DNA from 2 places in the Micromonospora sp. NPDC048868 genome. Region 1 is predicted to be linked to the other one. Evidence: riboswitches for the same ligand, from Rfam matches in the RefSeq annotation. Region 1 holds a riboswitch; the other holds the start of a gene.
What was found. A riboswitch is a leader RNA that binds a small molecule or an ion and turns the genes downstream of it on or off. The one in region 1 is predicted to bind thiamine pyrophosphate.
Positions count from the first base shown of each region.

Region 1 (14,540 bases):
TGGTCACCCTCGTGCTGGTGCTTGTCGCGTTCTTCACCCCCGGCGTGGTCGGCGGGCTGTTGACCCTGCTGCTCGCCGCGGCCGTGGCCGCGCTGCTGGTCACCACCTGGTCGGTGCAGACGGCGCCGACCCGGGTGATCCGGCTGGTGGCGCTCACCCTGCTGGTCACCGCGGGCCTGGTGAAGCTGCTCTGACATGCAAGCATGCGTTTTTGACAATCATTATCGTTGTCGCGGAGAGTTCATGACATGAACCTCCGCTCCGCCCCGCGCACCCTGGCCGTCGCCACCACCGCCCTGCTCGCCCTGGGTGGTGTCACGGCCTGTTCCGACGACGGCACGACCGGCGCCGACCCGCAGCGGGTCGACGTGGTGGCCGCCTTCTACCCGCTGCAGTTCCTCGCCGAGCGCATCGGCGGCGACGCGGTCAAGGTGAGCAACCTGGTCAAGCCCGGGGCGGAGCCGCACGACCTGGAGCTGAACCCGGGCCAGGTCGGCCAGGTTGCCGAGGCGGAGCTGGTCGTGCTCCTCAAGGGCTTCCAGCCGGCGCTGGACGAGGCCGTCGAGCAGAACGCCAAGGAGCGCGCGTTCGACGTGTCGACCGTGCAGCCGCTGCTGGACGCCGCCGCGGGCGGCCACGACCACGACCACGAGGGCGGCGAGCACGCCCACCCCGAGGAGTCGGGCAAGGCCGAGGAGCCCGGCCACGAGGAGGGCGGTGCCAAGGACCCGCACCTCTGGCTGGACCCGACCCGCCTCGCCACGGTCGGCGACAAGCTCGCCGAGCGGCTCGGCCGGGCCGACCCGGACCGCGCCGCCGACTACACGGCCCGCGCCAAGGCGCTGCGCGTCGAGCTGGAGAAGCTGGACGCCGAGTTCACGGCCGGGCTGAAGACCTGCCAGCGGCGGGAGATCGTGGTGAGCCACACCGCCTTCGGCTACCTGACCGGGCGCTACCAGCTGGAGCAGATCGGCATCACCGGGCTGAGCCCCGACAACGAGCCGTCCCCGCAGCGCCTGGCCCAGGTCGCCCAGGAGGCCCGGGAGCACAAGGCCACCACGATCTTCTTCGAGACGCTGGTCAGCCCGAAGGTGGCCGAGACCATCGCCGCCGAGGTCGGCGCGAAGACCGCGGTGCTGGACCCCCTGGAGGGGCTGTCGTCCGGCGGCGGCGACTACCTTTCGGTGATGCGTACCAACCTTGCGACCCTGAGGACGGCGTTGAGCTGCCAGTGACAACCCCAGTCATCACCGTCGCGCACGGGGTGGTCGGCTACGACGGCCGCCCCGTGCTACGCGACGTCTCGCTGACCGTGACCGCCGGCGAGGTGGTCGCGGTGCTCGGCGCCAACGGCTCCGGCAAGTCCACCCTGATCCGCGCCGCGCTCGGCCTGGTGCCGCTCAGCTCCGGGTCGGTCACCCTCTTCGACCGCCCGTTGCGCCGCTTCCGGCAGTGGCACCGCATCGGGTACGTCCCGCAGCGCCTCGGCGCCGGCAGCGGCGTACCGGCCACCGTCCGCGAGGTGGTGGCCTCCGGCCGGCTCGCCCGACGCGGGGTGCTGCGCCCGGCTGGCGCGGCGGACCGGGCGGCGGTGACCGCCGCGCTGGAGGCGGTCGGGCTGGCCGACCGGGCCCGCGATCCCGTGGCCACCCTCTCCGGCGGGCAGCAGCAGCGCACCCTGATCGCCCGGGCGCTGGCCGGCCAGCCGGAGCTGCTCGTCCTCGACGAGCCGACCGCCGGGGTCGACGCCGCCAGCCAGGAGGCGTTCGCCGGCGCGCTGCACGCCTTCGTCGCCGGTGGCGGCACGGTGCTGCTGGTGGCCCACGAGCTCGGGCCGCTGCGGCCGCTGATCAGCCGGGCGGTCGTCGTACACCAGGGTGGGATCTGCCACGACGGCGCGGTGCCCGAGCCCGCCGGCCACCACGCGGAGCCCGACCACGACCACGTGCACCCGCACGGTCCCGACGAGCCCGCCGGGCTGTGGAGCAGCTGAGATGGAACTCTTCCAGTACCCCTACATGCAGCGGGCCCTGATCGGCGCGCTGATCATCGGCCTGGCCGCCCCGGCGCTCGGCATCTACCTGGTGCAGCGGAAGCTCGCCCTGATCGGCGACGGGGTCGGGCACGTGGCGCTCACCGGCGTCGGCGCGGGCCTGCTGCTCAACCGCTCCCCCGTGCTGGTCGCGGTGGCCGTGGCGACCGCCGGCGCGATCACCATCGAGCTGGTCCGCGCCCGCGGGCGCACCTCCGGCGACCTGGCTCTGGCCCTGCTCTTCTACGGCGGCATCGCCGGCGGCGTGACGCTGGTCGGGCTCTCCGACAGCACCAGCGCCAACCTCAACGCCTACCTGTTCGGGTCGCTGACCACGATCTCCCCGCAGGACCTGACCACCATCGCGGTGCTCGGCGTCGCGATCGGAGTGACCATGCTGGCGCTGCGCCCGGCCCTCTTCGCGGTCTGCCACGACGAGGAGTACGCCCGCGTCTCAGGCCTGCCGGTGCGCACGCTCAACCTGCTGCTCGCCGTGGCCACCGCCGTCACGGTGACGATCGCCATGCGGGCCGTCGGGGTGCTGCTGATCAGCGCGCTGATGGTGGTGCCGGTGGCCACCGCGCAGCAGGTGACCAGGGGGTTCCGCAGCACGATGGCGGCGGCGATGGCGCTCGGGCTCTTCGCCGCCGGCTCCGGCGTCTGGGTGGCCGCAAACGCCGACACCGCCCCCGGCGCCTCGGTGGTGCTGATGGCGATCGCCTCGTTCGGGGTGGTCGCGGTCCTCGGCGCGGCGTGGCGGATGCTGCGCCGGCGGCGCACCCCCGCCGCCGCGCCCGCGCCGGAGCCGCACGAGGTCGTGCTCCACTGATCCTGGTCAGCGCCGTGTCGGTGGGATTGGTTACCGTTACAGGGTGACCGACGGATCAGGCTACGACGCCTTCGAGGGCGCGAGCGAGCTGTTGCGTGCCCTCTCGGCACCGATCCGGCTGGCCATCGTCAGCGAGCTCGCCGAGGGCGAGCGCTGCGTGCACGAGCTGGTCGACAAGCTCGGCGCCGCCCAGCCGCTGGTCTCCCAGCACCTGCGGGTGCTGCGGGGCGCCGGCGTGGTGCGCGGCTCCCGGCGGGGTCGCGAGATCGCGTACGCGCTGGTCGACGAGCACGTCGCACACATCGTGGCCGACGCGGTGAGCCACGCCGGGGAGGGATCATGATCATGGCGGGTTCCACTGTCCGCAACACCCGGCAGCGCTCGGCGGTGAGCGCGCTGCTCGGCGAGCTGGAGGGCTTCCACAGCGCGCAGGAGCTGCACGCGATGCTGCGCGAGCGCGGCGAGCGGGTCGGGCTGACCACCGTCTACCGCACGCTCCAGGGGCTCGCCGACACGGGCGAGATCGACGTGATGCGCCCGCCGGGCGGCGAGCACCTCTACCGCCGGTGCAGCGAGGGCCACCACCACCACCTGGTCTGCCGCACCTGCGGCCGCACCGTGGAGGTGGCGGGGCCGACGGTGGAGAGCTGGGCCGAGCGGGTGGCGGCGAAGCACGGCTACGCCGACGTCAGCCACACCCTGGAGATCTTCGGCACCTGCCCGGCCTGCGCGAGCTGACCCCGCCCGTAGCGCCGTGCGCCGGGTCCCGTTGCGTCGGCGCCCGCCGTTCGCCGGGCTGAGTGCCGTCGTTCGCGCCGTGCCAGGGGCCCGCGCACGTGGCACGCTGTCCGGCGTGAAGATCTACGCCGATCGTTTCCCGACCGCCGTCCGACAGTTGATCACCGACCTGCTCGTCGTCGCCTGGGTGTACGGCGCGATCCGTGGCGCGCTGTGGCTGCACGACCTGGTCCAGAAGCTCGCCGTACCCGGACAGAAGCTGGAGGGCGCCGGCGGCGGCCTGGCCGACAACCTGGCCGACGCCGGCGGCAAGGTCGGCCGGGTGCCGCTGGTCGGCGACGAGCTGACCGCGCCGTTCGAGCGGGCCGCCACCGCCGCCCGGGGGCTGGCCGAGGCGGGACGCGACCAGCAGGAACTGGTCGACCAGCTCGCCCTCGCGCTGGCCGTCGCCGTGCTGGTCTTCCCGCTCGGCCTGGTGCTCTTCGGCTGGCTGCCGCTGCGGGTGCGCTGGATGCGCCGCGCCGGCTCGGCCGCGAAGCTGGCCGCCGCGCCCGCCGGCCGGGACCTGCTCGCCCTGCGCGCGCTGGCCACCCAGCCCCTGGGGCGACTGACCCGGATCGCCCCCGACGTGGCCGAGTCGTGGCGGCGCGGCGACGACGCCACCGTCGACGCCCTCGCCGCCCTGGAACTACGCCACCTCGGCCTACGCCCAAGCCGCTGACCCCCTGCCCCACCCTGCCCCGGCTCGCCCCGGCCCGCCCCTGGCTCGCCCCAGCTCGGCCCGGCTCGCCCCGGCCCGCCCCGGCCCGGCTCGCCCCAGCTCGGCCCGCCCCGGCCCGGCTCGGCCCGGCTCGGCCCGGCTCGGCTCGGCCCGACTCGGCCCGACTCGGCCCGACTCGGCCGGGCGATCATGCAGTTGTGGTGCCTGGAACGGCCGCTTTCGCGCCTTTCGTGGGGCGCCACAACTGCATGATCGACGCCTGGGTACGGGGGCGGGGAGGGCTGGTCAGGAGGAGGGTGGGGGCGGGGGTGGGATGCGGCGGCGGGTGTCGTCGGCGGTGGACGGGCCCGGCGACCAGGGGGCCACCCAGGGCAGGTCGTCGGCGGGGGTGAGCACGCCGTCCTCCAGGGCGGCGTAGCGCCCCGCCAGGATCCGCTTCGCGGCGGCCGTGTCGACGGAGTCGGTGTTGTCCCACAGGGCGGCGAAGAGCGCGTCGACGCGCACCCGGGCCTGCCGGCAGAACAGGTCGGCCAGCTCGACGTTCTCGGGGCGGGTGTCCCGCTCGGCGTAGGCGCGCACGCAGACCGCGGACATCGCGAACAGCTCCGCGCCGATGTCCACCACCCGGCCGAGGAACGCCTGCTTGCGCTCCATCTTGCCCTGCCAGCGGGACATCGCGTAGAACGTCGAGCGGGCCAGCTTGCGCGAGGCGCGCTCCACCTGCCGCAGGTGGCCGGCGAGCGGGCCGAACTCGGCGTACGCCGACGGGCGCTGTCCCCTGCCGACGGCGAGGGTGGGCAGCCACTTCGCGTAGAAGGCGCCGGCCCGCGCCCCGGCCTTCGCCTTGCGGCCGAGCCCGGCGTCCGGGTCGATGATGTCGCCGGCGACCGACAGGTGCGCGTCGACCGCCTCCCGGGCGATGAGCAGGTGCATGATCTCGGTGGAGCCCTCGAAGATGCGGTTGATCCGCAGGTCGCGCAGCAGCTGCTCGACGGCGGCCGGCCGCTCGCCCCGCGCGGCGAGGGAGTCGGCCGTCTCGTAGCCGCGACCGCCCCGGATCTGCACCAGCTCGTCGGCGATCTTCCAGGCCATCTCGCTGGCGTAGAGCTTGACCAGCGCCGCCTCGATCCGGATGTCGTTACGGTCGTCGTCGGCGAGCAGGCAGCAGAGGTCCAGCATGGTCTCCATGCCGTACGTCGTCGCGGCGATGAAGGACAGCTTCTGGGCCACCGCCTCGTGCTCGCCCACGGGCCGGCCCCACTGCACCCGGTCGGCGGCCCACTCCCGGGCCACGTTCAGCGCCCACTTGCCGGCGCCGACACACATCGCCGGCAGCGACAGCCGCCCGGTGTTCAGGGTGGTCAGCGCGATCTTCAGGCCCTTGCCCTCGCCACCGATGACGTTCTCCTTCGGCACGAGGACGTCGTGGAAGCGGGTCAGGCTGTTCTCCAGGCCGCGCAGGCCGATGAAGGCGTTGCGCCGTTCGACCGTGATGCCCTCGCTGTCGCCCTCGACGACGAAGGCGGTGATCCCGCCGCGCCGCCCCTCGGCGGCGGGCACCCGGGCCATCACCACGAGCAGGGAGGCGACGGTGCCGTTGGTGGCCCACAGCTTCACGCCGTTGAGGCGGTAGCCGGTGCCGTCGGGCGTGGGCTCGGCGGTGGTGGCCAGCCGGGCCGGGTCGGAGCCGACGTCCGGTTCGGTGAGCAGGAACGCGGAGACCTCACCGGCGGCGAGCCGGGGCAGGAAGCGCTGCTTCTGCTCGGCGGTGCCGAACATCTTCAGCGGCTGCGGCACCCCGATCGACTGGTGCGCCGAGAGCAGCGCGCCGATCGCCGGGCTGACCGAGCCGGCCAGCATGAGCGCCCGGCAGTAGTGCAGGTTGCTGAGCCCGAGCCCGCCGTACGACCGGTCGATCTTCATGCCGAACGCGCCGAGCCGGGCCATTCCCTGGAACACCTCGTCCGGGATGGACGCGTCCCGTTCGATCGCGGCACCGTCCACGTCGGAGGCGAGGAACTCGCGGAACCGGCCGAGGAACTCGTCGGCGCGGGCGACGTCCGCCGGGTCGGAGCGCGGCCAGGGGTTGATCAGGTCGAGCCGGAACCGGCCGAGGAAGAGTTCCTTGCCGAAGCTGGGACGGTCCCAGGAGGACTCCCGGGCCGCCTCGGCGACCTGGCGGGCCTCCTTCTCGGAGACCTGGCCGGCCTCCGTCGGCAGCGGTCCGGCGGCACCGGCCGGCGGTCGGTCGTCGCCTGATCCGTCGGGTGCGGGTCGGCTGTTGTGTGTCGTGGTCACGGCGGCCCCCTCGAACCTCGGTCCGGATGCGTCAACGTGCGCGACAAGAAGCACGCTACCCCCGGGTGTTACCCAGGGGTAGCGTTCGGTAAATATCGAGTCGTGTCGACGTCAGTCAGTCGCTCAGGGACCGGGGATCATCGTCGTCGTCATCGTCGTCGTCCTCGCCCCAGTTGCGCCGGGAGAACGGCAGGAACACCCAGAAGGTGAGGAACCAGAGGCCGGTGAGGCCGCTGAGCACCAGGGCGATGCTCCGGTCCAGCACGAAGTCGGTGATCAGCAGCACCGCGCTGACCATCGAGATCAGCATGAAGGCGAGCCCGCCGCTGGCCATCCGGTGGGCGAAGCGGACCAGCTCCGGCTTGCGGCCCTGCCGGAACAGCGCACGGTGGAACGCCACCGGAGAGATGATCATCGCGGTGGCGGCGGCAGCAGCCAGCAACGCGACGATGTAGACGTCCTTCTGGAAGCCACTCGTACGGGTGAAGCCGTTGCTGAACGGCAGGGTGAGCAGGAACGCGAAGAGGATCTGCACGCCGGTCTGGGCGACCCGAAGCTCCTGGAGCAGGTCGGCGAAGTTGCGCTGCCAGCGCTGCTTCTCGGTTTCCTTGGACACGCGCTACCTCCGGTCAGACGGTACTGCCGGCGGGGGCGGCCGGCGGCAGCATCGCTGATGCCCCACCCGTCGACGCGCGAAACCGACTCACGTCACTGTCTGACGCGCCGGTTCCCTGTCGATCGTCAGGCGGCCGACCGTAGCCACGAGGCGTCAGGAGCCGCGGCGGATCCGGCCCGCGTACCGGGCCTCGAGGGCGTTGTTGTGCTCGTCGCCCCCGGCGATGTTGGCCGACAGGTAGACCGGGGGCCGCTCCCCCGCCGCCAGCAGCCGCGCCACCACCTCGACCGTGATCTGCTGCGCCAGCAGCGCCGCGGTGATCGACGAGACCGCGCCGACCGCGCCCCCGCCGGGCAGTGGCAGCGTCGCGTCGCCGTACGGGGCGCCGTTGTCGAGCACCACGTCGGCGAAGTCGGCGAGCTTGCGTCCCGACGGATGGCGCGAGGTCATCTGCCCGGAGTGCTGCGCCGAGGTGATCGCAACGAGCCCGTGGCCCTTCTCCCTGACCAGCGACGCGAACTCCACCATCGCGCCGTTCACGCCCGAGTTGGAGGCGAGCACGAAGACGTCCCGGGGGCCGACCGGGGCCAGCTCGTAGAGGCGGTGCGCCACCGCCGGGTCCCGCTCCAGCAGCGGCCCGAGCACGTCGACCGGGGCGCCGCCGAGCAGCACCAGGTCCCGCAGGGCGATGCGGTTCGTCGGGACCAGCCCGCCGGCCCGCCCGGCGATCTCCATGGCCAGCGCCTCGGAGTGACCGGTGCCGAACGCGTGGACCACGCCGTCGGCGCGTACCGCCTCGGCGATCAGGTCGGCGGCCCGCCCCACCGCCTCGCGCTGGCTCTCGGCGACCCGGTGCATCGTGTCGGTCACCACGGCCAGGAAGTCCTCGGCCTTCACCGTCGTGTCTGCTCGGTCCATGTCGTACCTCCGTGAGGGGTGGGCCCGGCGTCCGCCGGCCCGGTGTCGTCGCGGGGGAAGGTCAGACCGGGTCGTGCACCCGGGCCAGGATCGCCTCGGCCAGCGCGGCGGGCGCCTCGTCGGGGATCCAGTGGCTCACCCGGGGCAGCTCGACGAAGCGGTAGTCGGCGGTCACGTGCTCGGCGCACGCCTCGGCGGCGGTCCGGCCGATCGCGATGTCGCGACCGCTCCACACGTACGTGGTCGGCACCGCCACCGGCCCGATGGCGGCCAGGTCCCGGCGGGACATCGCGCGGTACCAGTTCAGGGCGGCGGTCAGCGCGCCCGGCTCGCGCATCGGGTCCGCGTACGCGGCCACCCGCGCGTCGTCGCCGACCCCGTGCAGCATCCGGCGCAGCCCGGTCGCGCCCAGCACCAGCAGCGCCTTCTCCGCCGTGCCCGGCTTGCGGAACACCGTCATGTACGCCGAGCGCGCCTTCTGCCCCGCGTCCTCGGTCAGCGCCCACGCCATGGCGGCGGGGTGCGGCACGGAGACCGCGGTCAGCGTGCGGACCCACTCGGGATGGTGGGCCGCGACGGCCCAGGCCACGACCGCGCCCCAGTCGTGCCCCACCAGGTGCGCCGCGTCGACGCCCAGCGCGTCGAGTAGGCCCACCGCGTCGGCGACCAGCTCCGGCAGCCGGTACGCCTCGACCGCCTCGGGCCGCGCGCCCGGCGAGTAGCCGCGCTGGTCCGGCGCGTACGTGCGCAGGCCCGCGGCGTGCAGCGCGGGCACCACGTCGTCGAACTCCCCGCCGTGCTGGGGGAAGCCGTGCAGCAGCAGGACGGGCGTGCCGCCCTCCGGTCCGCCGACGCGGACGTCGAACGTGAACCCCCGGGCCTCGATCCGCATGATCGTGAGCCTACCCAGCGCCGCACCTGGCCGCCCGGGACTGCCGGGCCCACCTGTCACTCGTACTGTTGCCGGGGGACGGGCACCTGCCGCCAGGACTCCACGTCCAGGTAGGGAATCTCGGCGTCGTTGACCGGGTCGCGGGCGATGCGGTCGCTGTAGCGGCCCGTCACCTCGATCCAGGTGTCGTCGGCGAGCCCGTCGGGGGCCGCGCCGGTCAGGCCCAGCTTGACCGGCCGCCCGTCGGCGGCACAGCAGGAGAGCACCATCCGGGCCAGCAGCGGCCGGCCGTCGGGGCCGGTGGTGACGAAGCCGGTCAGCTGGACCCGGCGCTCGCCGATCGAGGTGCCCCGGTCGAACAGGGCCCGGGAGGCGTAGTCGAGCACGGTCACCCGCACGGGGTCGCCGGCGGGCAGCGGCGGATAGTCGGACGGCTGCTGCCGGGTGGTGACGGCGGTGCCGGCCTGACCGGCCGCGTACGAGCCCAGGGCCGGCGGGGCGACCAGCAGCAGGCCCAGCACGGGCAGGATCAGCAGCCAGCCGACCCGCGGCTCGCGGTGCCCGTGCCCGTCATGCCCGTCGTCGTCGCCGTGCCCGCCGTCGCCCTCGTGCCCGTCGTCGCCATCGCCGGGAGCGTCGGGGCCGGGTGCGCGCCGGGGCCGCCATCCACCGGCCGGGCCGTCGTGGTCGCCGGCGGGCGTGCGTCGCAGGAGCGGGCGCAGCTCGTAGAAGAGGGTCATGACCGCGGCGGCCACCAGCAGCAGGCCGGCGGCGATCAGGAAGGGCCGCAGACCCTCCTTGACGTAGCGCAGGTGCAGGTCGGTGAGGCTGGCGCGGACCACCGCGCCGCCGAGCAGCAGCAGGACGACCGCCTGCGCCTGCCGGTTCACAGCAGCACCGCCCCGGTCGCGGCGGCCACGGTGACGGCCACCGCGAAGGTGGTCGGGGCGAACCGCAGCGCGAACCGCCGGCCGAAGACGCCGGCCTGCATCGAGATGAGCTTGAGGTCGACCATCGGCCCCACCACCAGGAAGACCAGTCGGGAGGTCAGCGAGAACTGCGACAGCGAGGCGGCGACGAAGGCGTCCGCCTCGGAGCAGAGGGAGAGCAGCACGGCGAGCACGGCCAGCGCGAGCACCGACAGCACCGGCTCGTCGGCGAGCGTCTGCAACCAGCGCTCCGGCACCACGACGTTGATCGTGGCGGCGGCCGCCGCGCCGATGACCAGGAAGCCGCCGGCGTGCGTGACGTCGTGCCGGACCGCCCCCCAGAACGCCCGCCCGCGCGGGCCGCCGTCCAGCTCCGGCCGGCGCGGCAGCCGGATCCAGTCGGCCCGGCCGAGGCGCAGCCACAGCCAGCCCATGACCATCGCCACGAGCAGGCTCGCGACGGCCCGCCCGAGGACCATCGCCGGGTCGTCGGGGAAGGCCACGGCGGTGGCGGTCAGCACGATCGGGTTGATCGCCGGGGCGGCGAGCAGGAACGCCAACGCGGCGGCCGGGGTGACCCCGCGCCGGATCAGCGACCCGGCGATCGGCACCGCCCCACACTCGCAGCCGGGCAGCACCACGCCGGCCGCGCTGGCCACCGGCACCGCGAGCGCGGGGTGCCGCGGCAGCGCCCGGGCCCAGAACGACCGGGGCACGAAGACGGCGATCACCGCGGAGAGCAGCACCCCGAAGACCAGGAACGGCACCGCCTGCACCATGACCGAGACGAAGACGGTGGTCCAGGTCTGCAACCGGGGCGCGGAGAGGGCCCGGGCGAGCGGCTCGCGGAAGACGACCAGCAGGATCAGCAGGCCGGCGAGGACCTCCACCGACCCGACCCGCCGGTCCGGGCCGCGGGGCGCCGCCGGCTTCTCCTCGCGTACGCCTGGAGCGGCCACGCCCACCGCGCCCGGGTGCGACCCGTCCGGCGCGCGGCGGTCAGCCTCGGATGTCACGTACGTGTCCCTCTGCCGGATTCCCAGTGGCCGCCCGAGAGTACCGGGCCGGAATCGACGCCGTCGATCGACTGCGCTGGTGAGCTGCGGAAAGATCACTTTGCCCGATGATCTTCAAAGGTGTTAGCGTCGGGCCACAACTTCACATCCGACAGGGGAGCGCACAGCGCTGAGAGTGCGGGCACCGCCCGCAGACCCTCGAACCTGATCTGGGTAATGCCAGCGCAGGGAGTTCGGTCGACCTCCAGCCGCGTCGACGTCCGGCACGTTCCGGGCGCGGCGTGCGTCTTCTCCTGGTTCTCGTTCGGGACTGGGAGCAATCATGCGAGACAACAACACCGCCACCCGCTGGCGTACCGTCGACGTCGTCGTCGCGGCCGTGATCGCGGTGGCCTTCGGCGTCATCTTCTGGGCCTGGGGCCTGCTGTGGCGGGCCGTCGACCCGGCGTTCGCGTTCTTCCCCGCCAGCCAGGCGATCATGTACGGCGTCTGGCTGGTCCCGGCCGTCCTCGGCGGTCTGGTGATCCGCAAGCCCGGCGCGGCGCTCTTCTGCGAGGCGGTGGCGGCGACGGTCTCCGCGCTGCTCGGCTCGGAGTGGGGCGGCGTCACCATCGTCCAGGGCCTGATCCAGGGGCTCGGCGCCGAGTTGGCCTTCGCCGCGTTCCGGTACCGCTCGTTCCGGCTGCCCACCGCGCTGATCGCGGGCGCGCTGACCGGCCTCGGCGCGGCCCTGTTCGACTTCTTCGTCTGGAACAGCGAGTACGCCCTGGGCAGCTACCGGATCCCCTACGCCCTGCTCACCATCGTCAGCGCCACGATCGTCGCGGGCGCCGGCGGCTGGGCCCTGACCCGCGCCCTGGCCACCACGGGCGCCCTGGACCGCTTCCCCGCCGCCCGAGACCGCACCCCAATCTGACCCCCACCCCCACGCACCCACCCCACCCACCCACGACCCGGCCGCGTTGATCATGAAGTTGTTGCCACGACACGCCGTGCCGAACGACAACAACCTCATGATCAACGCCCGCGGGCAGGCAGGAAGGAAGGGGGCGGCGTGGGGGCGGTGACGTTGCGGGGGTTCGGGTGGCGGCACGCCGGGCGGCGGGCCTGGGCCGTGCGCGGGGTGGACCTGCGCGTGGAAGCCGGGGAGCGGGTGCTGCTGCTGGGGCCCTCCGGGGCCGGCAAGAGCACGCTGCTCGCCGCGCTGGCCGGGCTGCTGCCCGAGGACTCGGGCGAGCAGGAGGGCACCGTCGAGATCGACGGGCTCGACCCCCGCAAGGGCCGGGAGCGGGTGGGCATCGTCTTCCAGGACCCGGAAACCCAGCTCGTGATGGCCCGCAGCGGCGACGACGTGGCGTTCGGGCTGGAGAACCGCGGCACACCCGCCGGGGAGATCTGGCCCCGCGTCGACGAGGCGCTGACCCGGGTCGGCTTCCCGTACCCCCGGGACCGCCCCACCGCCGCGCTCTCCGGCGGCGAGCAGCAGCGGCTCGCCCTGGCCGGGGTGCTGGCCCTGCGCCCCGGCCTGCTGCTGCTCGACGAGCCGACCGCCAACCTCGACCCGACCGGCGCGGCGCTGATCCGGGCGGCGGTGGCCGGCGCGCTCGACGCCGACACCACGCTGATCCTGGTCGAACACCGCGTCGCCGAGGCGTTGCCCCTGGTCGACCGCGTGGTCGTGCTCGAACCCGGCGGCGGCGTCCGCGCCGACGGCACGCCCGAGTCCGTTTTCGGTATGCACGGCGACGCGCTCGCCGACGAGGGCGTCTGGGTGCCCGGCCGCCCGGTACCGCCCCGCCACGCGACTGCGCCGCCCGGCGACGTGTTGCTCACCGCCGACCGACTCGGCCTGCCGCCCCGGCTGGCCCCCGTCGACCTGGCGGTACGCGCCGGCGAGGCGCTCGCCGTCGTCGGGCCCAACGGGGCCGGCAAGTCGACCCTCGCCCTGCTGCTGGGCGGGCTGCTCAAGCCCGGGGCCGGCCGGATCGCGGCGACGACGGCACTGGCCGGTGACGACGCCCGCACGCCCCCACACCGCTGGCGCGCCCCGGCGCTGGCCCGCCGGATCGGCTCGGTCTTCCAGGACCCGGAGCACCAGTTCGTCACCAACACCGTCTTCGACGAGCTGGCGCTCGGCCCGCGCCGCACCGGCCAGCCCGAGGCGGCGGTCCACGCCACCGTCGACACCCTGCTGTCCCGGCTGCGGTTGACGAAACTCGCCGCCGCCAACCCGTACACCCTCTCCGGCGGGGAGGCGCGGCGGCTGAGCGTGGCGACCGCCCTGGCCACCGCGCCCCGCCTGCTCATCTGCGACGAACCGACCTTCGGTCAGGACCGGCGGACCTGGCTGGAGCTGGTGGACCTCTTCGCCGAGCTGCGCGACGCCGGGCACGGCCTGGTCGCCGTCACCCACGACCCGGAGTTCGTCGCCGCCCTGGCAGATCGCCGCCTCACCCTGGAGCGCCCGTGACCGGCCCGAACGCCGCACCGGTCACCCACCCGGATCGCCGCCTCACCCTGGAGCGACCGTGACCAGCCCGAACGCCGCACCGGTCACCCACCCGGACCGCCGCCCCACCCTGGAGCGGGCGTGATCAGTTTCGAGCCGGTCGCCGCGCCGGAGGCGTTGCTGGCCCGGCGCAACCCGGTGGCCAAGCTCGCTGCGGCGCTGGTGTTCTCGTTCATCCTGATCGCCACCCTGGACCCGGTGGCCCCGGCCATCGCGATCGCCGTCGAGTTGGCCCTGCTGCCGCTGTTCGGGGTCCGTTTCCGGGTGTTGGCGCGGCGGGCCTGGCCACTGCTCGTCGGCGCGGTCGGCGTGGTGGTGACGCTGGTGCTCTTCGCCGCCGAGCGCTCCGGCCGGGTGCTGGTCGAGGCCGGCCCGGTGGTGGTCACCTCCGGGGTGCTGCTCACCGCGCTCGGCCTGGTGCTGCGCATGTTCGCGGTGGCGCTGCCCGGCGTGATCGTCTTCGCCACCACCGACCCGACCGACCTGGCGGACGCGCTGATCCAGAACGCGAAGGCGCCGGCCCGGTTCGCCATCGGGGCGCTGGCCGCGTTCCGGCTCGTGCCGCTGCTCGGGCAGGAGTGGCAGATGATCTCCATGGCGCGTCGCGCCCGGGGGGTCGAGGCCGGCCGTAATCCCCTGGCGAAGCTGCGGCTGTTCGTGTCGACGGCCTTCGCGCTGCTCGTCGGGGCGATCCGCCGGGGCACCCGGCTGGCCGTGGCGATGGACGCCCGGGGCTTCGACGCCGGGGTCCCGCGCACCGTCGCCCGGCGACAGCGCTTCGTCGCCGCCGACGGCCTGCTGATCGCCGGCGCGGCGGTGCTCGCCGGGGCCGCGCTGACCGTCAGCGTGCTGCTCGGCACCTTCCGCCCGCTGATCGGCTGACGCCGCCCGCTGGTCGGCGGGCGGGCCGGGTGGAGTCGCCGTGACGACGACTCCACCCGACCGGCACCGTCAGCTGCGCCGGAAGGCGTACCGGCGGGCCTGCCCGGCCTTCTGGCCGCGCAGCGCGCCGGAGCGGCCGGCGCCGGAGACCGGCGGACCG
Region 1 is NZ_JBICUN010000001.1:532,948-547,487, forward strand. Features, by position in the region: gene ACGFNF_RS02480 (hypothetical protein) at 1-194, shown strand, start outside; gene ACGFNF_RS02485 (metal ABC transporter substrate-binding protein) at 249-1,235, shown strand; gene ACGFNF_RS02490 (metal ABC transporter ATP-binding protein) at 1,232-1,993, shown strand; gene ACGFNF_RS02495 (metal ABC transporter permease) at 1,995-2,861, shown strand; gene ACGFNF_RS02500 (metalloregulator ArsR/SmtB family transcription factor) at 2,905-3,204, shown strand; gene ACGFNF_RS02505 (transcriptional repressor) at 3,207-3,599, shown strand; gene ACGFNF_RS02510 (hypothetical protein) at 3,715-4,320, shown strand; gene ACGFNF_RS02515 (acyl-CoA dehydrogenase family protein) at 4,606-6,618, opposite strand; gene ACGFNF_RS02520 (DUF6328 family protein) at 6,734-7,234, opposite strand; gene ACGFNF_RS02525 (SIS domain-containing protein) at 7,388-8,152, opposite strand; gene ACGFNF_RS02530 (alpha/beta fold hydrolase) at 8,214-9,044, opposite strand; gene ACGFNF_RS02535 (TIGR03943 family putative permease subunit) at 9,101-9,934, opposite strand; gene ACGFNF_RS02540 (permease) at 9,931-10,932, opposite strand; TPP riboswitch at 11,133-11,238, shown strand; gene ACGFNF_RS02545 (ECF transporter S component) at 11,312-11,905, shown strand; gene ACGFNF_RS02550 (ABC transporter ATP-binding protein) at 12,044-13,459, shown strand; gene ACGFNF_RS02555 (energy-coupling factor transporter transmembrane protein EcfT) at 13,580-14,380, shown strand; gene ACGFNF_RS02560 (hypothetical protein) at 14,450-14,540, opposite strand, start outside.

Region 2 (14,540 bases), on a different contig from region 1:
CGGTGTGGCCCGCCGTACCCCGGCGGGCCACACCATCGACCGTTGCGACGGGTCAGCGGGCCGACGTGGTGGCGCGGACCCACGGCAGGGCGAGCCGCTCGACCAGGGACAGTGCGCTGTAGAGCAGGATGCTCATCAGCGCGATCAGCACGATCGCCGCCCAGGCGGTCGCGGTGTCCCCCACGCCGTTGTACTGCAGGATCTGGTAGCCCAGCCCCGGCTTGTCGGAGTAGAACTCGCCGATCACCGCGCCGATCGCGGCCAGCGGCATCGCCACCTTGAGCCCCACGAAGATCTGCGGCAGCGCGGCGGGGAAGCGCACCTTGCGGAACGCCTGCCACCACGAGGCGTTCAGCGACCGGGCCAGCTCGGCCAGGTCGTTGGGGGTGGTGGTGAGACCGGTCGCCGTGGAGAGCACGACCGGGAAGAAGCAGAGCAGGAACACCATGGTCAGGATCGGCTTCGCACCCCAGCCGACCGAGACCACCAGCAGCGGCCCGAGGGCGATCTTCGGCACCGCGTTGACCGCCACCAGCAGCGGCGCGAACATCCGCTCGACGCGGCGGGATCCGGCCAGGGCCATCCCGATCAGCACCCCGGCCACCGCCGACAGCAGGAAGCCGACCACCGTCATCATGGTGGTGACGCCCAGCGCCGGCAGCAGCACTTCGGCGCCCGCGACCAGTGCCTTCCACACCGCCTGCGGCGGGGGCAGCGACACCGGGTGCACCAGTTGCAGACCCGACGTGACCAGCCACCAGGCGGCCAGCGTGATCACCGCGCCGAGCAGCGGCAGCCCGACGGCCGCCGGGCGTACGCCGGAGCGGCGCGGGGCCGCGGGCCGGGGCGCGGGCTCCGTCCCGGTGCGGACGGACCGGGTACCGGTCGTCTCCGTCACGGATTCTCCTCTCCTGCCGGCCGGGCCGGCACGCGACGGGGGGGGTGCGGTCCACCGGGTCGCCCCGGTCGACCGCACCCCCCGTGCCACGGTGGGCGGCTGTCAGGCCTTCGGCGCGAGGCTGAAGTCGATGATCTGGTCGGGGGTGATGTTCTGCTTGAGCGCGCCGGCGCCCTGCAGGATCGCGATGCTCTTGGCGACCCGGCCGCTGTCCAGGGTGCCGAGCTGGGTGCCGGAGTTGTTGGAGCGCACGTAGCCGGCCATGAGCTGGAGCTCGGCGGCGGCCGCGGCGGGGTTGGCGGCGTCGACGTTCTTCTTCAGCAGCTCGCCCGCCTCCTGCGGGTTGGTCAGCGCGTAGTCCAGGCCCTTCAACAAGGCCCCGGTGAACCGCTTGACCATCTCCGGCTTCTCCTTGGCGATCTTGGAGGAGGTGATCAGCACGTTGCCGTAGAGGTCCTGCATCACGTTGCTGTAGGGCAGCATGACGGCCTTCTGCTTGGTCACCGTCTCGATCGTGGGCTGGCCGACGACGAACTGGCCGATGCCGTCCACCGTGCCGTTGCCGAGCATGCCCATCAGGGCCTGCGCCTGGCCGTTGACCCACTGCACCTTGCTGGCGTCCACGCCGGCCATCCGGGCGTACGTCGGGAAGAGGTTGCGCACGACGGAGCCCTCGGTGTCGGCGAGCTTCTTGCCCTCCAGGTCCTTGGGCGACGCGATGCCCTTGCCCTCGACGGTGGCGATGGCGGCCATGGTGCGCTGCTGGATCGCCGCGACCGCGACGAAGTCCTTGGCCTGGCCGCCGCCGAGCTGGAGCAGACCGCCGGTGAGGTCGATCGGGCCGAACTGGGCCTGCCCGCCGACGACCTGCTGGATCACCGCGCCTGTGCCCTGACCCGGCTTGATGTCGACGTCGAACCCGGCCTCCTTGAAGAAGCCCTTCTCCTTAGCGACCCAGGCGTAGGAGTCACGGCCGAAGTTGCCGAACGAGGTGAGGTAGGTCACCTTCTCCAACGCCGCGCCGTTGCCGCCCTTGGCGTCGGCGCCGGAGTCCGAGTCGCCGCTGCACCCGGAGACCAGGGCGAGGGCGGTGGCCAGCGCAGCGGCAGCGACCGTACGGGTCAGCCTTCTCATCAGTGCACCATGTCCTTTCCGACCGGAGCGGCGCGCCGCCGCCGGAGGGGGTTGTCTGACGGACCGGCCGAGGGGTTGGGCCGGCAGACCGTCGTGAGGGGACTCTTAGCTGGCACAGCGTACGAGAAACCGGCCCCGACAATGCCCGGCGTATGGGTTTCGTTACGGAAAAATCCTCGCTTCCACCCCGGACGTCGTCTCGTCCACACCAGGCGGTTACCCTGGGCCGCGATCGCTGATCGCCCACTCAGGAGGTCGCCGGAGATGATCAAGCTTTCCGGGGTGTCCCGCACCTTCGACGGCCGCAGCGGCCGGGTCGAGGCGCTGCGCGGCATCGACCTCGACGTGGCGGCGGGCGAGTTCGTCGCCATACTCGGCCGCTCCGGTTGCGGCAAGTCCACGCTGCTGCGTCTGATCGCCGGCCTGCTCCCGGTCAGCGAAGGCAGGATCACCGTGGCCGGTGCGCCGATCACCAAGCCCCGCCCGGACATCGCGATGCTCTTCCAGCGGCCGGCCCTGCTCCCCTGGCGCACCGTCCTGGACAACGTCCTGCTCCCGGTCGAGATGTTCGGCTGGAAGCGGGCCAAGCACCGCGACCGGGCCCGGCAACTGCTGGAACTCGCCGGGCTGGGCGGCTTCGAGAAGCGGCTGCCGCACGAACTCTCCGGCGGCATGCAGCAGCGGGTCTCGCTGTGCCGGTCGCTGATCGGCGAGCCCCGGGTGATGCTGATGGACGAGCCGTTCTCCGCGCTCGACGCGCTCACCCGCGAGGAACTCTCCGGCGAGTTGCAGCGCGTGCACATGACGTCCGGGGCCACCGTCGTCTTCGTCACCCACTCGATCGACGAGGCCGTGCTGCTGGCCGACCGGGTGGTCGTACTCAGCCCCCGCCCCGGCCGGATCCGCAAGGTGGTCGACGTGAACATCCCGCGACCGCGCACCCTCGGCCGCAACGCGCACCTGGCGGACGTCGCCCGGGTCAGCGCCGACCTGCACGAACTCCTCATGGAGCGGGATCTGCCGGTGACAGCCGGCGCGGAAACACGATGAGCATGCGGGTCACCGTCTTCACCGAGCCGCACCGGGGCGCCAGCTACGACGACCAGCTCCGCTTCGCCCGGCTGGCCGAGGACGGCGGCTTCGAGGGCTTCCTCCGCGCCGACCACTACCAGGCGATGGGTGACGATCCCGCGCCGCCCGGCCCGACCGACGCCTGGCTGACGCTGGCCGCGCTGGCCCGCGAGACCAGCCGGATCCGGCTCGGCACCCTGGTCACCTCCGCCACCTTCCGGCTGCCCGGCCCGCTGGCCGTGATGGTGGCCCAGGTGGACCAGATGAGCGGCGGCCGGGTCGACCTCGGCATCGGCGCCGGCTGGTACGAACGCGAGCACACCTCCTACGGCATCCCGTTCCCCGGCGTCGGCGAGCGCTTCGACCGGCTGGCCGAGCAGTTGGAGATCATCACCGGGCTGTGGCGGACGCCGCCGGGCGAGACGTACAGCTTCACCGGCGACCACTACCGGCTGGTGGACGCGCCCGCCCTGCCGAAGCCGGTGCAGGTGCCCGGCCCACCGGTCATCGTGGGCGGACGCGGCCCGAAGCGCACCCCCGACCTCGCCGCCCGGTACGCCGACGAGTTCAACATGCCGTTCAAGACGGTCGCGGAGACCGCCGCCGCGTACGGGCGGGTGCGGGAGGCCTGCGACCGGGCCGGCCGGGCCGAGTCGGGACGCGCACCGCTCACCCTCTCCGCCGGCATCGTCGTGGCGATCGGTCGCACCGACGCCGAGGCGCAGCGCCGCGCCGCCCCGCTGCACGTCACGAGCGCGCTGCCGCCGGAGGACGCGGTGGTCGGCTCGCCCGCGCAGCTCGTCGACCGGATCGGGGAGTTCGCCGCCGTCGGCGCCACCCGGGTGCACCTGCGCCTGATCGACTTCGCCGACCTCGACCACCTGGAGCTCATCGCCGCCGAGGTGCTCCCCCGACTGGACGGAACCCGATGACCGACGCACACCTCGAACTCGGCCCGGTGGGCCAGGAGATCGTGTACGAGAACGACCGCGTCCGCGTCTGGCACATCCGGCTGGAGCCGGGCGAACGACAGCCGCTGCACCGGCACGACCACCCGTACCTCGTGGTGGCGATCCAGGGCGCGAAGAACGTCGTACAGACGATCGACGGCACCCTCATCGACGCAGACGAGCCGACCGGCGGGGTGGTCTACCGGGATCCGGGCGCCGTGCACATGCTGACCAACGTGGGCGACACGACGTACCTGGCCCGGCTGGTCGAACTGAAGTAACCGCCGGCCGGCGGGTCGCCCCCCGCTCGCGGCGCGCCGGTGGCGGCCTGGTCAACAGGTGCGTAACGTGCCGGACATGGCCTTTCGGACCTGGGGCAGACTGCTGCTCACCGCGCTCGGGGTGAGCCTGCTGGCCGGGGCCGGTCAGCTCGGCATCGCCTTCGGCTTCGGCATCGTCCGGCTCTCCGGCACCTTCACCGGCGCCACCGTCAACCAGTGGCCGGCCCAGCTCGTCTGGGCGGGCTGGTTCGCGGCGAACGCCGCCGTGGTGGGCGCGGTGCTCACCGAGCGCCTGGCCCGCAGGGACGGTGGGCTGGCCGGCACCGGGCGCCTGCTCGCCGTCGCCGGCGCCGCCGCGCTTGGCGCCACCGTCGTCGCGCCGCTCTGCATGCAGCCGGCCCGGGCGGCCGAACTCGTCTCGATGGACCCGGTCTGGGCCGTCGGCATCTGCGCGGTCCTCGGTGCGCTGGTGGGTGCGGGCGCGGCCGTCGCCGTCCTGCTCCAGCCGCCGGTGGGATGGAACGTGGCGGCGATCGCGGGCGCGGTCTGGCTGCTGGCCCTGGTCTCGGTGGCCCCGTCGCTGATCTCGACCGGCCCGCTGGACACCGTACGACTGGGGGTGCTGGAGCCCGCGTCCCTCGACGCCGGCACGGTGCAGGGGCTGGCCCTGGTGGTCCTGCCGCTGGTGGCGCTGCTGGCTGGCGCGGCGACCGGCGGGCTGGCCCGGTGGCGGGGCCACCCGCCGCTGGTCAGCGGCGCGACGGGAGTGGCGGGACCGGCGCTGGTCGCGTTCGCCTACCTGACCGCCGGTCCGGGCGACACCGCCGACCGCTACCAACTCACGCCGTACTACGCGGCGCTGCTCGCGGTGGCCGTCGGCGCGCTCGGGTCGGCCGCAGCCGCGCTGCTGCGCTGGCCGCTCGTCACGCGCACCGCCCCCACCGGGGCCATCGAGCCGACCGACATCCTCCGGCCGCTGCCCACCGGTCCGGCCCTGCCGCATACCCCGGCGCCCACCAACAGCGACGAGCCGGAGACGGTCGACCTGGCCGGCGCCAGCCTGGTCGTCGCCGACCAGGCCGGCAGCGGTACGGGCTCCGGCGCGGTCACCGCCGCCACCGGCGACGGCCCGGCACCCCGGGCCGTGCCCCCGCACTGGGACTGGCCCGCCGACGGAGGAACCGTCCCGGCCGCACCGGTGACACCGGCTGCCCCGGTGGCCCCGCTGGCATCGACCGTCCCAGCAACCCCGACCGTCCCGGCCACACCGGTCACCGACGAGGCGCCGCCGGCCGGGAAGACGACGCCCGGCGTGCAGCCCGCCGGGGAGATGACGGCCGCCGCACGGTCGACCGGAGGGGCGACGACTGCGGCACAGCCGGTCGGGGCTGCGGCGCCCGCAGGACAGCCGGCAGAGGGACCAACACAGCCGGCCGAGGGACCCGCACCCGCAGGGCAGCCGGCAGAGGCGGTCGCCGACCAGCGGGTCGTCCCGAACGCGCCCAAGCCCCGCCGCACCCGTAAGCCCCGCTCGACGCGCCAGCCCGCCGCTCCGGCGGCACCGGAGGCTGCGGGCCCGGGACCCGTCGCCACGGGCGCCCCCGAGACCGGCGCCACCGCGCCCGGCGCGGCGATGTCGTCGCCATCCCCGGACGCCTCCGCCGCGCCCGGCACCACGCCCAGCACGACCGCACCCGGCACGACGACCAGCCCCCAGCCCGGTGCCCCGGCCGGAACCGGGCCCGACACCGCGACCGGCCCCGCGCTCGACAACACGGCCGGGTCCGAGTCCGGCACCACCATCGGGTCCGAGTCCGGCACCACGACCGGGTCCGGGTCCGGCACCACGACCGGGGCCAGGTCCGGCACCACGGCCGGGGCCAGGTCCGGCAACACGACCGACGCCGAGCCCAGCAGCACGACTGGTCCCGAGTTCGGCGCCGCGGCCGACGCCACGCCCGGCAGCACGGCCGCCGCGGGTTCCGGCGTACCGCGGCCGGACGACAGCGGCCACCACGCGGTGCCGCTCTTCGCGGCGGACGGCGAGGCGGCTCCCGGCCGGGCCGTCGGGCCGGACGCCGGCACCGCGCCCCCGCCCGCCCCGGCCTGGCCCGTCTCGCCCCGGCCCCAGGCCGACGGCACGGCCGAGGCGGCACAGCCCGCCACAGAACCCGCGCCCGACCCGGCACCCCGGCCCCGCCACCGGGCCCCGATGCCCGACCTGGCCCGGGCCGCGAACTGGGAGGCGCTCGCCACCGCACGGCGGGGCGGTCCCGTCCCGGCGCCCGTCGACGCCGCGCCGGAGAACGGCATCCCCACCGCCCGGGCGGAGGCGCCGGCGCCCGGCTCCCCGTCGCCCGCCGAGGCCGAGCAGCCCACCGGGCGGGGCCGGGGCCGGCTGGGTCTGTTCCGCCGCAACCGGCCCCGGGCCGAGGACGCCCCGGCCGACCGGGAGTCCGAGCCGCTGCCGGCGCAGGACGAGGAGTACGTGGACTGGGTCGCCGGCCTCAGCAAGCCGGTCCCGGACAACGAACCCGAGCAGGAGAGCGGCCGGCGGTCGTTGCGCTCCACCGGCCGCCACCACCGCGACTGACCCGACCGGGCGACGCCCGCCCCGCCCGGGGTGACCGGAGCCGGGGCGGCGCCGCTCTTTCTCCCGAACGTCGGCGGGGACGGGCGTCGTCGTCGGACGCGCGGTCGCGCCGCTCAGGCGAGCGGCAGGTAGACCCGGCCGCCGGAGGAGAGGAACTCCTCCGACTTGTCCTGCATGCCGCGCGCCGCGTACTCCTTCAGCTCCTGGGTGATCTTCATTGAGCAGAACTTCGGGCCGCACATCGAGCAGAAGTGGGCGGTCTTCGCCGGCTCCGCCGGCAGGGTCGCGTCGTGGTACGAGCGCGCGGTCTCCGGGTCCAGCGACAGGTTGAACTGGTCCTCCCAGCGGAACTCGAACCGCGCCCTGGAGAGCGCGTCGTCCCACGCCTGCGCGCCCGGGTGCCCCTTGGCCAGGTCGGCCGCGTGCGCCGCGATCTTGTACGCGATCACGCCGGCCTTCACGTCGTCGCGGTCCGGCAGCCCCAGGTGCTCCTTCGGGGTCACGTAGCAGAGCATCGCGGTGCCGAACATACCGATCATCGCCGCGCCGATCGCCGACGTGATGTGGTCGTACGCGGGGGCGATGTCGGTGGTCAGCGGGCCGAGGGTGTAGAACGGTGCCTCGTGGCACCACTCCTGCTGGAGGTCCACGTTCTCCTTGATCTTGTGCATCGGCACGTGGCCGGGGCCCTCGATCATCACCTGCACGTCGTGCTCCCAGGCGATCTCCGTCAGCTCGCCGAGGGTGCGCAGCTCAGCGAACTGCGCCTCGTCGTTGGCGTCCGCGATCGAGCCGGGGCGCAGCCCGTCACCGAGCGAGAACGTCACGTCGTAGCGCGCGAGCAGCGCACACAGCTCGGCGAAGTTCGTGTAGAGGAAGTTCTCCTCGTGGTGCGCCAGGCACCAGGCCGCCATGATCGAGCCGCCCCGCGACACGATCCCGGTCACCCGATCCACCGCCAGCGGCACGTACGGCAGCAGCACCCCCGCGTGCACCGTCATGTAGTCGACGCCCTGCTCGGCCTGCTCGACCACGGTCTCCCGGAACACCTCCCAGCTCAGCTTCACCGGATCGCCGCCGACCTTCTCCAGCGCCTGGTAGATCGGCACGGTGCCGATCGGCACCGGCGAGTTCCGCACGATCGCCTCGCGGGTCTCGTGGATCCGCTTCCCCGTCGACAGGTCCATCACGGTGTCCGCGCCCCACCGGGTCGCCCAGGTCAGCTTCTCCACCTCCTCGGCGACGGAAGAGGAGACCGCCGAGGTACCGATGTTGGCGTTCACCTTCACCAGGAACGCCTTGCCGATGATGGCCGGCTCGCACTCGGGGTGGTTGACGTTGAGCGGCAGCACGGCCCGCCCGGCGGCGATCTCGTCCCGGACGAACTCCGGCGCCATCCCCTCCCGCACCGCCACGAACTCCATCTCCGGCGTCACCACGCCCGCCCGCGCGTACGCGAGCTGGGTGGGGCGGCGGCCGTCCGCGCCCGCGAGCGGGGTGCCCGCGCCCCGCACCGGTGCCACGTCGCCGCGCTCGGCGATCCATGCCGCACGCAGCGGCGGCAGCCCGACCTCCGGATCGGAGCCGGGGCCGGAGGTGTCGTAGAGCCGCAGCGGCGGGTTGTCGCCGGCCAGTTCCACCTCGGCGAACGGCACCCGCACGTCCGGCCGGGACCCCTCCACGTACACCTTGCGACGTGCCTGCATGACAGCCTCCCTGGTGATCAAGCGGACCAGCCGAAGTGGTCCAGCGGGCCGCGTCCCGCGCCCAGCTCCCAGTCCCGCGCGCCGGTCAGCGCGCGGAGGACGTACTCCTTGGCGGCGGCGACCGCCGTCGGCACCTCGTCGCCGAGCGCCAGCCGGACCGCGATCGCCGCCGAGAACGAGCACCCGGTGCCGTGGTTGTGCCGGGTGTCGACCCGCGGCGCGCGCAGCAGGGTGGTGACGCCGCGGCCGTGCAGCACGTCGACCGCCTCACCGTCGGCGTCCACGTCGCCGCCGGTCACCACCACGTGCGCCGGCCCGCCGGCCGCCAGGGCCTCGGCGGCGGCCACCATCTCCTCGACCGTGGTCACCGGGCGTCCGGTGATGGCCGCGGCCTCCGCGCAGTTCGGCGTCGCCACCTGCGCGTACGGCAACAGCCGCTCCACGGCGGCGACCACGCCCAGCCGGTGCCCGCTGGTGGCGACGAGCACCGGGTCGACGACGAGGTGCGGCAGCCGGCCGCCCCTGGCGGCGTCCGCCACCGCGTCGGCGACCGCCGGGGTGCCGAGCACCCCCGTCTTCACGGCGCGGACGGTGAAGTCGGCGAGCACGCTGTCGAGCTGCTCGGTGACGGTGCGCGGCGGCAGGGGCAGCACGGCGTCGACGCCCCTCGTGTTCTGCGCGGTGACCGCGGTGAGCACGCTGGTGCCGTACGCGCCGAGGGCCGCGAAGACCTTCAGGTCGGCCTGGATGCCGGCACCGGCGCCGGAGTCGGAGCCGGCGATGGTGAGCACGGTCGTCGGGGTCATCGTTCCTCTTCCGTGATGGCGTACGGGATCTCGCGCCGGGCCTGCGTGGTCGTCGCGTTTGGGGGCTGCGGCCGACCGTGCCCACTCCGGGCGGTCAGGCTTGATCCCTCCGTGGGCACGGTCGGCCGCAGCCCCGTCCCTGAGACCTCCGTGCGGTCCCGCCGGCTGCGCGTCGTCCCAGCAGGAGCTGAGCTGCCGTGCCCAGTCCGGCTCGCCGCGTTGGTGGCTGCCGTGAGGGTGGCTGCTGCCGCCTCGGGGTCGTCGGCGCGCATGATCGCGCCCAGCACCGCCACGCCGACGGCTCCCGCCTCGACGCAGGCGGCCACCTGGTCCGGGCTCTGCACTCCACCGAGCGCCAGGACCGGCACGGGGCTGTGCCGGATCAGCGTGCCGAGCCCGTCCGGGCGCAGGGGTGGGCCGTAGCCGGGCTTGGTGCTGGTCGGGTAGACGGGCGAGAGGGTGGCGTAGTCCTCGGTGGTCAGTCGCGCCAGCTCCGCCCGGTCGTGGCAGGAGCGGCCCACCAGGCCGAGCCTCGGCGGCGGGTACGGCCCTGCCGACGGCAGGTGCACCGCGTCGCCGTCGAGCGGGTCGGGGCCGGCGACGATCAGGCTGCCGCCCGCCTCGGCGAGGATCGCGCGCAGCTCGGCGGCGAGGGCGGCGCGCTCGGCCCACGGGAGGTCCTTCTCCCGCAGCACCACCCACCGCACTCCCCCGGCCACCGCCCCGGCAACGACCTCGGCCAACGGCCGCCGAGCCTGCCGCCGGTCGGTCAGCAACAGGACGCCGGCCGGCCCGCCCGAGATCTTGGTAGGAAACGGCCCCTCCAGGGGCTCTTCCGTACCAAGATCCAAAGCCGAAGCCGAAACAGCGCCCGGAGCCGGCGCGGCACCCGGGGGCGAAGCGGAACCGGGGCCGGGGGCGGGGGCGGGGGCGGGGTGGGTCACAGGTCCGGCCGTCCCTCGTCCGGGGTGGAGGCGAGCGCGTGGAAGCGGCGGGCGATCCGACCCGCCCCGTACGCGAGCCGGCCCGCCTCGACCGCGTACCGCATCGCGGTGGCCATCGCCACCGGGTCGGCGGCGCGGGTGACGGCGCTGGCGAGCAGCACCGCGTCGCAGCCCAGCTCCATGGCCAGCGCGGCGTCCGAGGCGGTGCCGATGCCGGCGTCCAGGATCACCGGCACGTCGACGCCCTGCCGGATCAGCCGGATGTGGTGCGGGTTCGACACGCCCAGGCCGGAGCCGATCGGCGCGCCCGCCGGCATCACCGCCGCGCAGCCGACGTCGGCCAGCCGGCGGGCCAGGATCGGGTCGTCCGACGTGTACGGCAGCACCACGAACCCGTCGTCGACGAGTTCCTCGGCGGCGCGCAGCAGCTCCACCCCGTCGGGCAGCAGCGTGCGCTCGTCGCCGATCACCTCCAGCTTCACCCAGTCCGTGCCGAACGCCTCCCGGGCCAGGTGCGCCACCTTGACCGCCTCGCCCGCCGTGTAGCAGCCGGCGGTGTTCGGCAGCAGCCGTACGCCGCACCGGTCCAGCAGGTCCAGCAGCCCGCCGGCGGTGCCGGGGGCGGTGTCGACGCGGCGCAGGGCCAGGGTGACGAGTTCGGTGCCGGAGGCACGGATGGCGTCCTCCAGCACGCGCAGGTTGGCCGCGCCGCCGGTGCCGAGGATCAGCCGGGACGTGAAGCTCACGCCGCCCAGGTCGAAGCTCACCGTGTCACCCGCCCTGGGCGGCGCTGAGCACCTCGACGCGGTCGCCGTCGCGCAGCACGGTCGCCGGCCAGCCCGTACGCGGCACCACCTCCCCGTTGACCGCGACGGCGAGGCCGCGCTGCTGGTCGGTGACCGCGCGGACCAGGTCCGCCACGGTCGAGCCGCCGGGCAGGCTGCGCCCGGCACCGTTCACCGTCAGTTCCACGTGTGCTCCTCCTCGGACGACAGGGGGCCGGACCGACCATCGGCGGCCATGACGCCCGGTTCCCCACCGGCCGCCCGCATCGCCCCGGCCACCGGCGACGGCGTGACCGGCGGCGGAAACCGGGCCGGGGTGAAGGGGGCGAGCAGTGGGTCCGCCACACCCGTGACGACCAGCTCGGCGATCAGGTCGGCGGTGACCGGGGTGAGCACGATGCCGTGCCGGTGGTGTCCGGTGGCGGCGAGCACGCCGGGCCGGCCGGGCAGCGGGCCGAGGATCGGGGCGTTGTCGGGGGTGCCGGGGCGCAGGCCGGCGAGCGCCTCCACCAGGTCGTACTCGGCCAGCTCCGGCAGCAGGTCGACGGCGGCGCGGAGCAGGCGCAGCACCGCCCCGGCGGACACGTCGGTGTCGGAGCGCTCCTCGACGGTCGCGCCCACCACCACCTCCCCGTCGGCGCGGGGCACGAGGTAGACGTGCTCGCCGTCGGCGTACCCCCGGATGACGTGCCGGAAGCCCGGCGCGCCGCCGCCGGGCGCGCGGAGCCGGACCACCTGCCCCTTCACCGGCCGCACGGGCAGCCCCGTCAGGACCGCCGCGCCGCAGCCGGCCGCGACCACGGTGACTGCGGCGTCCACGTCGGACAGGGAGCGCACGGCGGCGGGCACCAGCGTGGCGCCGGCCCGCTCGGCGGCTGTGCGCAGCGCGGGCACGAGCCGGCGCGGGTCGACCTGGTGGTCGGTTCCGGCGAGCGCGCCGCCGCGCACCCGGGGCGCCAGCGCCGGCTCGCGGTCCCGCAGCGCCGAGGGGCGCAGCGGCGTCACCGGCAGCCCGATCCCCTGCTGGTACGCCCACAGCCGGCGCGCCTCGGCCAGGTCGTCGGCGGTCAGCCCGACCATCAGGGTGCCCTCGGTCCGGTAGCCGGCGTCCACGCCCGTGGCGGCGGTCAGCTCGGCGGCGAAGGCCGGCCAGCGGGCGGCGGAGGCGGTCAGCAGCCCGGTCAGCTCGTGCTCGCCGAAGTACGCCTCGGCGACCGGGGCGAGCATCCCGGCGGCGACGTGGGACGCGCCGGAGCCCGGGGCGGGATCGTGCACGACGACCCGCAGTCCGCGCTGCGCGCAGCGCCAGGCGATCGCCAGCCCGACCGGTCCCGCCCCCACCACGGCGACGTCCGGTCGGTTCAGCACCCCAGCGCTCCCAGCAGCTCCGCCGTCGCCCGACCCGGATCCGCCGCCCCGGAGAGGGCCCCCACCACCGCCACCCCGTACGCCCCGGCGGCCAGCAGCGCGGGCACCTTCGCGGCGGTCACGCCGCCGATCGCGACGACGGGCACGTCCACGGCGTCGGCGACGGCGCGTACCCCGGCCGGGCCGATCGGCGCCGGCAGCCCCGCCTTGGTGCCGGTGGCGTGGCAGGGGCCCACGCCCAGGTAGCTGGCCCCGGCGGCGACCGCCTCGGCAGCCGTCCCCGGCTCGCGGGCCGTGGCACCGAGCACGGCGGTCGCGCCGAGCACCCCGCGGGCCGCCCCCACCGGCAGGTCGTCCGCGCCGACGTGCCCACCTGCGGCACCCGCCGCCAGCGCCACGTGCAGCCGGTCGTTCACCAGGCAGGTGACGTCGTACGGGGCACAGAGCGCGACCACCCGACGGGTCAGGTCGTACGCCTCCCGGTCGGTGGCGTCGTCCTCCACCCGGACCTGCACGACCAGTTCCGCGCGGGCCACCGCAAGGGCGGCCCGCAGCACGGTGAGCGGGTCCCGCCCGGGTCGGGTGTCGGTGATGAGATGCAGTCGCCCGAGGGACGGCACGGCAACACTCCTCCCTGCGCCGGCATTACCCGGATCAGGTTCGACGGTCGGGGGCTCACAGCCCCCCTCTCAGCCCGGTCCACCGGGCTCCCGTGGGTCACTTGCGGGTGTCACCGTACGACGGATCGCCGGATCCGCCAAGGTCGGGACGCGGATTTCACATCGACCGCCCGAACCCGAGGGACGGGGCGGCGGGTGACCGTCCCGTCACGCGACGCTGTCCGGATGCCCTCCGCCGCCCGGGTTCCACCCCGCCTGGCCTTCCTGCCGTTCCGGGCCAGCGCCGCCATCGCCGACGGCCTCCTGACCTGGACGATGCTGCGCGGGCCATCCTGGCGGCGCCTCCTGCCCGACGTCCACGTGCACCGTGACGGCTACCGCGCGGACGACCACCGGATGTGGTGCGACGCGGTCGCGCTGTCGCTGCCGGTCGGCGGGGCGATCGCCGGCCGCAGCGCCGCGTACCTGTGGGGCGTCGACCTGCTCCGCCGGGACGCGCCGGTCACCGTGCTGCTGCCACGCGCCGCGCGGATGCGCGCCCACCCACGTCTTCGGGTGCACCGGTCGGTGGTGCCGGATTCCGATCGCACCCGCCTCGGCGGGCTGCCCGTCACCACTCCCCTGCGCACCGCCTTCGACCTGGGCCGCCAGGCCCCTCGGGACGAGGCCCTGGTCGCCGTCGACGCGCTGCTGCACCGCCGGGTGGTGAAGCTCCCCGCACTACGCGCGTACGCCGACGCGCGGCCGGGCTGGCCCGGCCTGCCCCTGCTGCGGGAGATCCTGGCGCTGGCGGAATCCCCGATGGAGACCCGCCTACGGCTGCTCCTGCTCGACGCGGGATTGCCGCCCGCGATCGCCCAGCACGACGTGCGCGACGCCGACGGGCGCTTCGTCGGCCGGGTGGACCTGGCGTGGCCGACCCTGCGTGTCGCGGTCGAGTACGACGGCGACCACCACCGCGAGCGCGCCCATTTCCACCAGGACGTCGCCCGGCTGAACGCCCTGCGCGCGGCCGGCTGGATCGTCCTCCGCTTCACCGCCGACGACGTGCTCCGACACCCCACCCGCACCGCCGCCCTGGTGAGCCAGGCCCTCCGCGAGCGCCACCCCTCCGCCTGACCCCCGCCGCCAGGCCACGGGCAACCGGCCGGCCCGGCAGCCGGTAGGTAGGCCGAGTGGCCGGGTGGCCGGGTGGCCGGGTGGCCGGGTGGCCGGGTGGAACACCATGGGTGCCTCCGCCGCCCCTTGACACCCATGACGTTCCATCGACGGGTGCGGTAGGGGTGTGTCCCCCGATCTCGGGCACCGGCACCGGCACCCGCATCGGCATCGGCATCGGCATCGGTGGAACATGGCGGGTGTCTCCGAGGCCAGGTGACACCCA
Region 2 is NZ_JBICUN010000004.1:53,051-67,590, forward strand. Features, by position in the region: gene ACGFNF_RS07425 (ABC transporter permease) at 53-898, opposite strand; gene ACGFNF_RS07430 (ABC transporter substrate-binding protein) at 1,001-2,032, opposite strand; gene ACGFNF_RS07435 (ABC transporter ATP-binding protein) at 2,297-3,082, shown strand; gene ACGFNF_RS07440 (LLM class F420-dependent oxidoreductase) at 3,085-4,035, shown strand; gene ACGFNF_RS07445 (cupin) at 4,032-4,334, shown strand; gene ACGFNF_RS07450 (hypothetical protein) at 4,411-6,927, shown strand; gene thiC (phosphomethylpyrimidine synthase ThiC) at 7,041-8,633, opposite strand; gene thiD (bifunctional hydroxymethylpyrimidine kinase/phosphomethylpyrimidine kinase) at 8,651-9,439, opposite strand; gene ACGFNF_RS07465 (thiamine phosphate synthase) at 9,436-10,266, opposite strand; gene ACGFNF_RS07470 (thiazole synthase) at 10,380-11,150, opposite strand; gene thiS (sulfur carrier protein ThiS) at 11,155-11,355, opposite strand; gene thiO (glycine oxidase ThiO) at 11,346-12,536, opposite strand; gene thiE (thiamine phosphate synthase) at 12,530-13,156, opposite strand; TPP riboswitch at 13,151-13,259, opposite strand; gene ACGFNF_RS07490 (DUF559 domain-containing protein) at 13,382-14,275, shown strand.
Region 2: another riboswitch for thiamine pyrophosphate. It lies ahead of thiE (thiamine phosphate synthase); the one in region 1 lies ahead of ACGFNF_RS02545 (ECF transporter S component).